DNA from 3 places in the Paenibacillus sp. EKM301P genome. Region 1 is predicted to be linked to each of the others. Evidence: riboswitches for the same ligand, from Rfam matches in the RefSeq annotation. Region 1 holds a riboswitch; each other region holds the start of a gene.
The links. A riboswitch is a leader RNA that binds a small molecule or an ion and turns the genes downstream of it on or off. The one in region 1 is predicted to bind cobalamin.
Positions count from the first base shown of each region.

Region 2: it holds a riboswitch for cobalamin, as region 1 does, so the genes downstream of both, cobJ (precorrin-3B C(17)-methyltransferase) here and HFD99_RS06430 (ABC transporter substrate-binding protein) in region 1, are expected to answer to the same signal.
Region 3: it holds a riboswitch for cobalamin, as region 1 does, so the genes downstream of both, HFD99_RS10450 (ABC transporter substrate-binding protein) here and HFD99_RS06430 (ABC transporter substrate-binding protein) in region 1, are expected to answer to the same signal.

Region 1 covers NZ_JAALFM010000002.1:214,079-217,360, forward strand. Annotated here, with positions in the region: gene HFD99_RS06425 (FecCD family ABC transporter permease) at 1-231, opposite strand, end outside; gene HFD99_RS06430 (ABC transporter substrate-binding protein) at 228-1,235, opposite strand; cobalamin riboswitch at 1,445-1,660, opposite strand; gene HFD99_RS06435 (histidine phosphatase family protein) at 1,756-2,508, opposite strand; gene cbiB (adenosylcobinamide-phosphate synthase CbiB) at 2,523-3,282, opposite strand, start outside.
Region 2 covers NZ_JAALFM010000003.1:266,976-270,257, reverse strand. Annotated here, with positions in the region: gene HFD99_RS09430 (uroporphyrinogen-III synthase) at 1-527, shown strand, start outside; gene HFD99_RS09425 (LOG family protein) at 727-1,281, shown strand; cobalamin riboswitch at 1,339-1,524, shown strand; gene cobJ (precorrin-3B C(17)-methyltransferase) at 1,834-3,282, shown strand, end outside.
Region 3 covers NZ_JAALFM010000003.1:498,209-501,490, forward strand. Annotated here, with positions in the region: gene nikB (nickel ABC transporter permease) at 1-113, opposite strand, end outside; gene HFD99_RS10450 (ABC transporter substrate-binding protein) at 129-1,712, opposite strand; cobalamin riboswitch at 1,929-2,133, opposite strand; gene HFD99_RS25930 (hypothetical protein) at 2,516-2,647, opposite strand; gene HFD99_RS10455 (nucleobase:cation symporter-2 family protein) at 3,088-3,282, opposite strand, start outside.

The DNA of each region.
Region 1 (3,282 bases):
AACCAACATTCCCAGTAACACCCGTGGCAGTCTGACCTTCAAAATAATCTGCTCTGCAGATGTATTCCAATCCGGTGTAAACGTATCACCTAACCACGGTAGGTGGTTGATCAAAATACCTGTGATCTGGCTGACCGGAAGACTGACCGAGCCGATGCCAAGACAGAGCAGCAGCGTCAGCAGCAGCAAGACAAGACCAGTCCCCCCAAAACCGATCAGTCTACGATTCATTTGAAAATTTCAGGGTACACGCCCTTGGCTACTTCCTTGAGCCCTTCTGTTACGCGTGGACCTGGACGGCTAATCAAATTATCATCCACGGCAAATACACGATTGTTACGAACAGCCGATATTTGATCCCATCCACTACGAGCTTTTATGATATCGCCGAGGGACTGGCCTGTTTTGTCATCCTTCACACTTTTGCTGTATAAAATCACGTCAGGGTTGGCAGCTATAATATTTTCCTCACTGATTTGGTACCAGCCCTTCTGCGTGGCACCCACGTTTTCGCCGCCCGCCAATGTGATCAGTTCGTCCATAAACTCGCCTTTACCCACTGTCCAGCCTGGTGAAAATTCGACGTATACCCGTAGCTTCTGCCCTTTGCCGATATTTTTAACTCCTTCTTTCACTTCCGCTACATCTGCTCTCATCTTGTCGGTCACCGCTCTCGCTTCTTTCTGATGATCGGTGATTTTCCCATACAATTCGATGTTAGCTATGACATCTTCAACGGTCTTCGGTTCCGTTTTAAAAATCATAATTCCCATGTCACGTAGCTTAGTCGTAGCCTGTTCACTAAGTGAAATTCCTGCAAAAACGACATCAGGGTTCGCAGCAATGATCGCCTCTTCGTTCGGTTTCATAATACCGCCCACTTTAGGCTTTTTCGTAGCTGCCTCCGGGTAATCAGAGTAGTCGGATACACCAACAATTTCCTTATCCAATCCGATAGCGAACAACGCCTCGGTTTCTGCCGGGGAGACGGAAACGATCTTGTCCGGTGCCTTTTTAAATGTAAATTCCTGTCCTGTTGCATCCTTAACCGTTAGCGGGTAAACCGTTTTGCCCGGAGGCTCTTGTGCGGTTACGGTCTGTCCCGGCTGCTGTGAAGAAGCTTGGCCCTCTTTATTTTCTACATTTTTTCCATTCGCGCCACATGCACTCAGCACAACTGCCAATATCAGCGCCAATAGACCTGTTGTCCATACCTTTATTTTTTTGCCTGCCATGATTTGCACCCCTTCATACAAAAATCGTTAAGAGCGTTACTTGAACATCATCCGATATTTTCCTCATTCCAGCCTTCTTTTCCTATCAAAAACCCCCGCATCCTCATATCAGGATACAGGGGTCACGTTAGCACAGATCGTGCGCAGGCGGGCAGCTTCTTTCCGCATGGACAGTCACTGCGAACACGTCATCCTTTCCTCGAAGGATTATGGTGACAGGCGGACGGGCAGGTATCCTGACTTATGGAAGAGGCATGCCCTGATATTCTTTCACATGCTTGGCGGCACATGTAACAGGGCTAATGAGCATGTTTCCATTTACAGTGGCGGGACCGCGTCGGACTCACACCGACTTCCCTTTTAACAGCGCAATGAAGAAAAGCAAGTTCCCTCACACGGCGCCGACCTCGTCTGCTGGATATTTGATGTAGTGTAGTCAAGCCGTTCTTTTACTTGATGATTATAGGTTAAAAAGAGTTAGCTTACAACCCAAACAGCTGCTTGATTCGCCACAACTACCCTAGTGAAAAAGCAATTTTGCTATACAATTGTGCAGTCCTGCCAGCCTTAACTGAAGCCTAATCGCTTCTCCCGGTTTTGGATTCAGACTCCAAAAATCATGACCTGGTATCAGCATACAAACCAATTGGCGAATTACTCCACCATGCGTGACAACCAAAACAGAGGGCGGTGCAGCATTCGACTCTATTGGCTGAACCTTCAAAGCAATGCGCCACGCAAACAGAGAGTCACGGAATTCGCGCAGACGATTCACAAAATGGACCCAAGACTCTCCTCCAGGCGGGGTGATTCGTTGCGGCTCATCAATCCAAGCGCGATACAACGCCACATCCTTAAGCATGTCATACGTTTTTCCATCCCACTCGCCAAAGTGAAGTTCTCGCAGACGTGGTTCCATGATAGGAGGCATAGCAGACAGGAAACGTTCAGACGTCTTTGCTGACTCCGGCAAAATGATCTGCAAGGTCTGGCGACATCGCATCAAGTCACTGCAATAGATTTGAGCAAAGGACTGGCCCTGCAATTTTTCCCGTAAAGGCTTTAATTCCTGCTCTGCTCCAGACAGCAAACTCAAATCGGCATGTCCCAGATATCGACGTTCCTTATTCCATAAGGTTGTGCCATGACGAACTAGCACGAGCTCCATGTCCCATTGCAGACCTTCTTTAGCATCATTCGGCTCACTATCCTGTTGTGGGTTCGGACTTAGTGCACGTTCTCGCACTCTTTTCCCTTCTGTATTTTGTTTCAAAATAATGTCACTCCTCACCGCATCCATCCCAAGGCAAAACACCCCGCAACTCCCAACAAACACAACCCTACAAACATAGTGGATACGGCGAACATCAGCCGGATTGTATGCCGGATATCCTTCGACTCCAGTGGTCGTATCTCTTCGCCCATATATGCCCGAAAGGAGCGTACGCCGTGATACACGTTATAGCCACCGAGACGAATCCCCAAGGCACCTGCCACTGCTGATTCGGGGAAGCCGCTGTTCGGGCTTGGGTGCAGACGGGCATCCTGCTTGACTGTGCGCCAGCTTCTTGCAGCATCCAGCCGATACAACCACGCCGCTATCACAAGCATAACTGCTGTCAGGCGAGCCGGAATGTAGTTAGCTACATCATCCAGACGTGCCGAGGCCCAGCCTAAATGCAGATACTTTTCATTTTTGTAGCCAACCATCGAATCAAGCGTATTTACAGCTCGATATGCCAGTGCCAAGGGAGCTCCCCCGATCAGGGCATAAAAAAGCGGGGAAATAATGGCGTCCACGATATTTTCAGCGACTGTTTCGACGGTACCGCGTACAATTTCAGGCTCGTCAAGCTGCTGCGTATCCCTCCCGACAATCATGCCTAGCTCCCGACGTGCCACAGTCAGGTCATTCGCCTGCAACGCTCGGTATACGGCCATCCCTGCGTCCTTTAGTCCTTTGGAAGCAATTGTGGTTGCAACCAGAACAATTTCTACGACGACAGACAACCATGGGTGAATCCAGGCAAGTACACGCAACAGCGCC
Region 2 (3,282 bases), on a different contig from region 1:
GCTTTACGCCAGCAGTACGGGACGAGGACGGAAGTTTGATCGGATTGACACGGGCTTTTGCCCCATATGATCTGAAGGGGAAGGAAGTACTGTTGCAACTGCATGGAGACCCGGCCCCCCGGTTGGTAGAGTGGCTGGATGAGCAAGGCGCAGTGACCCGCCAAGTACTTCCTTATAAGCATATCCCACCTGAAGAAGCAAAATTGCAGGCGCTACTAGATGATGTTATAAACCGTACGATTGATGCCGTTACGTTCACGAGTGGTCCGCAAATTCGATTTTTGGCCCAATATGCCAGAAAGCAAAATCGAATGGAGGATTTACTGGAAGCCTTTCGTGAAGATGTCATTGCTGTATCGGTAGGCAAGGTGACTGCACAATCCATTTTGGAAGAAGGGATTGAACGAGTCGTATTTCCAACTGAAGAGCGCATGGGTGCGATGATGGTGGAGCTGGGCAAATATTTCGAACATAGCGATTCGGTGCATGGCTGTGGTCTGAAGAGCGTGAACGGTCATTTGAAATGAGCTAGAACTGATAAATGCAGTAAGCTAAAAATGAACTTATATTTACTAATACAGAGTAAAATAGAGATAAGGGCCTACGAGGTCTTTATCTTTTTTTGTTGGACATGCATCGCAAAGTTTTTTGTTATAGCGAAAATATTTATCTAATATAATGAATAAGTTTCGATGCATGATATTGAGGACAGGAGCTGAGACATTTATGAATTCTATTTGTGTATTTGCAGGGTCCAGACCTGGACATTCATTGGTATATGTTGAGGCGGCAGGCAAGCTGGGTGAAGCTATGGCTCGCCAGCATATCCGTTTAATTTATGGTGGCTCCAGCAGAGGGCTGATGGGTAAGGTGGCGGATGGACTGTTGGCGGGTGACGGTCAGGTCACCGGCATTATGCCCACCCTGTTATTCGATGCAGAGATCATTCATCGGGGAGTTACCGAGTTTATTGAGGTAGCAAGCATGCATGAACGTAAAGCGGCGATGAGCGAGATGGCCGATGCGTTTATAGCCCTTCCGGGAGGCTTGGGAACCTTTGAGGAGCTGTTCGAGGTATTGTGCTGGGCGCAAATCGGTATACATCGCAAGCCCATTGGGCTGCTGAATGTGAATGGATATTTTGACCCGTTGGTAGAAATGGTACGTCATAGCGTGCAGGAAGGGTTTACCGGAGCTGATCATCCAGCGCTACTGAGTATATCTGCGGACCCGGATGAACTGCTGCATATGTTGAAAAATAAAGCAGATAACTTGAAATAAAGCTTTTTTCGTGCTTGCACAACTGATTGAGGCAAGGTTATGATAAGACCCATAATCAAATAGCGGACAGACAAGGTGCCTTTGCGGTTGAGCAAAGGGTAACAGGGAATCGGGTGCAAGTCCCGAGCGGTCCCGCCACTGTAAGGAAGAGGGTTCTTTTAAATGGTCACTCGTACAAAACGGGGAAGACGAGAGAATCCGTTGATGCCAAGCCAGGAGACCTACCTTGATCTGTATGCACCGTTAACCTTCGCGGAGAGGATGGGTGTACGAAATCAGGAAATCAGGCACACGTTGCTTTTTCCATGTTGGTTACAGGTTTGCGTGGATATGAACGTGCAGCAGCGTTTGAAGCGTAAACAAAACAGATGGAAAACAACGGCAGATAGGAGGAAGGCAAGAACTGTCTTCTTACGCTGTTTCGTCTGGTAAGAGAGATACGTACATAGGAACCCCATCCGGGCAGGATGGGTTTTTTTTGAGTTAAAGGATGCCACAAATTATTGAAATAGATAGTATAGCTGCCCTGAAAAGGATGATAGGAGGAGCACGATGAGCCCATTAGGAAAATTGCTGGTGATTGGATTTGGACCAGGAGATATGGAACATATCACAAAACGGGCGTTGGATGCGCTGGCCGAAAGTGAGGTCATTATCGGCTACAATACCTACGTTGATTTGATCCGTCCGTTGTTGAACGGACAGGAGATTGTACGCACAGGGATGACAGAAGAAGTGAGCCGTGCGCAGGAGGCGGTTCGCCAAGCAGAGATGGGTAAGAAGGTAGCCGTCATTTCTAGTGGAGATGCTGGGGTCTATGGCATGGCAGGGCTGGTGTACGAAGTGCTGATGCAAAAAGGCTGGCGTCGCGAGGACGGGGTTGAGGTAGAAGTTGTGCCGGGGATCTCGGCTATTCAATCCTGTGCTTCGTTGTTGGGAGCGCCGGTTATGCATGATGCTTGCACAATCAGTCTGAGTGATCATCTGACCCCGTGGGAAACGATCGTGAAGCGTGTAGAAGCTGCGGCTTCGGCTGATTTTGTGATTGCCTTATACAATCCGCGCAGTGGTCGACGTACCCGCCAGATTGTGGAGACGCAGTCCATTTTGCTCCGTTACCGTGATCCGCAAACTCCAGTTGGACTGGTGAAGAGTGCTTATCGTGAACGTCAGCAGGTTATTGTAACGACGCTGGAAGATATGCTTAACCATGATATCGGGATGCTGACGACCGTAATCATCGGCAATTCCTCGACGACAGTGTATGACGGGTTAATCGTGACTCCGCGCGGCTATCAGCGCAAATACACGCTGGACGCGACCGAGCAAGTGCTCAAACCGCATCAGCGGCTTCGCACGGAAGCGGAGCCGTGGTCGCTGGGCGCGCAAGAGGATCGCGCGCTGGATACACCGCAGGGAGGTGGAGCTCTGACTGCGTCTCCCGAGCCTTCCGCGAGCAGCGCTGCGGTTGCCACGCAGGCACGCCCGCAAGCGATGGCTACCGTGCAGGCTGCGCCCGCGAAGCCAACCGGAGCGGCTCCAGCATCGCTGGCAGCAGAGGCACTAAGCCGCCTAGCTGTCGGCGGCAAGCTGCCGGGCGAAGCCAATGCTCGCTGGAGCGGGCAAGCGCCTGCCGCCCAGAGCGCCGTCGGAACAGCAACGGTGGCTACGACTGGGAAGGCGTCAGGCGGCTTTGGCAAGCCTGCGCTGTTTGAGGTGGGGGTTTCCCCTGGCGTGGGAAACAAGAAGTTCACTGCTCGGCAGATGGCATTGCTCGCCGAGGTAGCGGGTGATGATGGCGAGCTGGAATACACGCCAGATCATCAGATCGTGCTGCGCGTGCCGTGCGCAGACCCCGAGGAACTGGTCGGACGGCTTCGGGATGAACGATTCATTGTCATGCCGATCGGCGATGTGTTTAAGGTGAAGGCCTGCGACTTCTGCAATATGGAGAAAGATGATGCGGTGCCTGTGGCTGAGCATCTACAGGTTGTACTTGGC
Region 3 (3,282 bases), on a different contig from region 1:
AAAATGAGAGCAGGGTCACCAGGGGCCAGCCTCATCAGTACAAAAGTCAGCGTAGATACAACGAATACAATGATGGGCAGCTGCGCCACACGTTCCAATATAAAACGAATCATAGGATACGTTGCTCGTTATTCCGCAATATCAGATTGCGCTGTAATGTAGTAATACTCGATCGGATGCGGTGTAAAGCCCTTTACTCCTTTTTTCACACCAAACACATTGTCAGGGTGCACAATGAACGACTGCGGTAAATCTGTATTGATGATATCCAGCGCTTGCAGTGTTACCGCATTACGCTGTGCGGTATCCTTCGCCAACTTCAGGCTGTGAAGAATATTCTCCAGCGGTTTGGAAGCATAACGGCTTACATTCGCTTCACTTGTAGAGGAGTAGAACATGTCCATAAAATACTGCGGCTCCCCTGTATGGGCCGTGAGCATGCTGTACATAGCAAAATCCCAATCATTTTTGGTCAATGCCTCGTCGATATTTTCCACCTTGCGAATCTTGACCTGGATCCCCTCATTCAGCAATTGGCTCTGAATCACCTCAGCCATGACGGATAGCTCCGGACGCTGTGGGAAGGTCAGCAGCGTAACCTCGAATGGCTTGCCCTGCTTGGTCCACGTACCTTGGGCATCCTTCTGCCAGCCATCCTTCGTCAACAACTGCTCCGCCGTTCCGTCCAATGCTTTACGCTCAGTCTTACCGAAGGGAAGAATGCTCGGAAACGGGCTGCTTGCTTCCGTACCGAAGCCTCTCATGACGGCGCTCACAATGGACGCGCGCGGAATCAGACTGTCCACCACCTTACGGTTGGTTGCATCCTTGAACACAGGTGATTCCATGTTGTACACAATCATATGGGTGCGCAAGGATGGAGCCGACAGCACTTGTAGCTTGTCGTTCTTTTTTAATACCTCTGCGTTATCTACCGGAATATCCGTCGCTACATCCACCTCACCAGATTGCAACGCCATCAGGCGCGAATTACCGTCCGTAATGAATTTCATCGTCGCTTCGGCCAATCGCGCCTTTTCGCCCCAGTATCCGTCATAACGCTCGACGACCAAGGATTGATCCTTGTTGAAGGCTTTGATTTTAAAAGCACCTGTCATTGCAGGGTAGCTTTGCTCATCTTTCATGGATGCCACATCCAGTACAATCGTTGACGGATCAGCCAAATTGGATACCAGCGCTGCATTCGGCTGGTTTGTCGTAATTTTCAGCGTCAGCGGACCAGTTACATCAATGGACTTCACATCCAGTAAATCCTTCGCCAGATGGCTTTTCTCGATTGAGCGCAGCAAAGATGCTTTTACACTTACTGCATCCATGCTCTTTCCATTATGAAACGTGACCTTATCCTGCAAGCTGAACGACCACACGTTAGGGCTGTCATGTTTCCATTCCTTGGCTAGCCAAGCTACAGGTTCCAGTTTTTCATTCAAACGAATGAGTGTCTCACCGGCACCGGAACGCATCACGTCCCAGCTATTATCTCCATGCGGATCGACGCCGGACGGTTTCCACGTATACGCCATCACCAGCTTTTTATCTGCTTGAGTCTGTTGTGCAGACGTGTTCTCACCCTTGCCCGAGTTATCCTCCGTCTTCGTGGCTGCGCCACATCCCGAAAGAGTCATAACTGCCATCAGCAGCAGCAATCCTGTACATATGAACCATGAACGCCTATTACGATTGCCTATCATCCCACATTTCCCCCTCTATCTTGTAAAATCGTATAAACCTAACACAAAACGCGAAAAAGCATTCCCGACCACCTGATCAGCAGTCAGAAATGCTTTCATTATAAAATGTCAAAACTCACCTCAAAGCCAGCTCCAAAAACATAGAAGGGATCAGATCGGTTTCAGACATTCCGTATGCAGCACGCCTAACCACCTCCCCAGCATCCCGTGGGTCTGACAGTGATGTCAAAACAGGCAGGTCTCCTGACTCCAAGCGTATCTTTCAGGCCTTCCCGGTTCCTCACAGTTCCAGTGGCTTGTTCTGAAAGCTCCAGCAGTACCCTGCTGATGCCTGTATACAGTGGCGGGTCCGTGTCGGAATCTACCGAACTTCCCTTTTAAGTGAACACGCTCAACAACTATCTACATCGTCTCTACGAAACTTCGTATATAGAGTTGTCCGGCTCACACCTGTTTTCTTCCTTTATTCCTTTTTATTACGATTTAGGATTATCTTATTTTGTTGCTACTGGCTTGTCAACAAATGTTGCGTAATAATTTAAATTTGAATGATATAGTGTGAATCAAGGCCAAGGCTATTCATTGCTTGCGCGCAATTGAAGGTATGTCTTAACGTTGCGTGCACACAATTCACGTGTTAAAATTAGGTATAGAGATAACCACCGTATCCGTATACTAAAAAGAGCCTTCGCCGCTCCAACGGCAAAGACTCTTAGGACTTGAAAGGCTGTGGATCACCACCACGGCGCGCTGCATAACTGAATGTTAATGCGAACGAAACCCACCGTTAGGGGCCAACCTAATTACGCGGTGGGTTTTCGCTTGTTCCGAAATTTCCGACGCAGCCAGCGATAAAGCTTACGAATACTAAACACCAGGCTTAGTAACGTAACCATCCAACGCAGCACATCATAGCACGACACAAGGTTGACCATCGGCTTCACCCCCTTTCGGGAAGCTGCGCCGTGATCCGAAAACATCCACCACTATCCAAAGTCCTTAAGGTAGATTATACCATGCCTCTTCCTACCACTCTAGCAAATTCCTCTAGTAGATAAACCAACCTAAAAGTGCAACTGGAAAACGCACCAAACTAAGCTCCCCATTTCATCCCGCAGCTTTATCTATATGTCCCCGGACGGCAAGGGGGTATATTATTTAGGCAGCACCTCCCTGAAAAATCAGGAGGAAGGGCGCGGCGTGTACTATTATGACTTCACTTCGAAAATCCAAACCCCGATCTTCATACAGAAAGAGGGTTTTATCAATAATTTCATGCTGCTTAATAAATAACTAGTTCTGGATAACCCCATGCCAAACAGCCGGAAAAGAGGCTACGCCCTCTCTCCGGCTGTTTTTGTTTATTTCCTATTCATCAAACCTTCTGTGGAACTTCTGAGACATTAACGCCTTTGACCGATTCACCCTGTTTTCTTGCCAAAACAATGTTCAAGACAATTGCCGTAATCGAGCCAGATACGATGCCGTTTTGCAGCAGCATTTTGGCAAAGCTCGGCAGTTGGTCGAACATTTGCGGCAGAACAGCTGAGCCTAGGCCCACGGCAATACT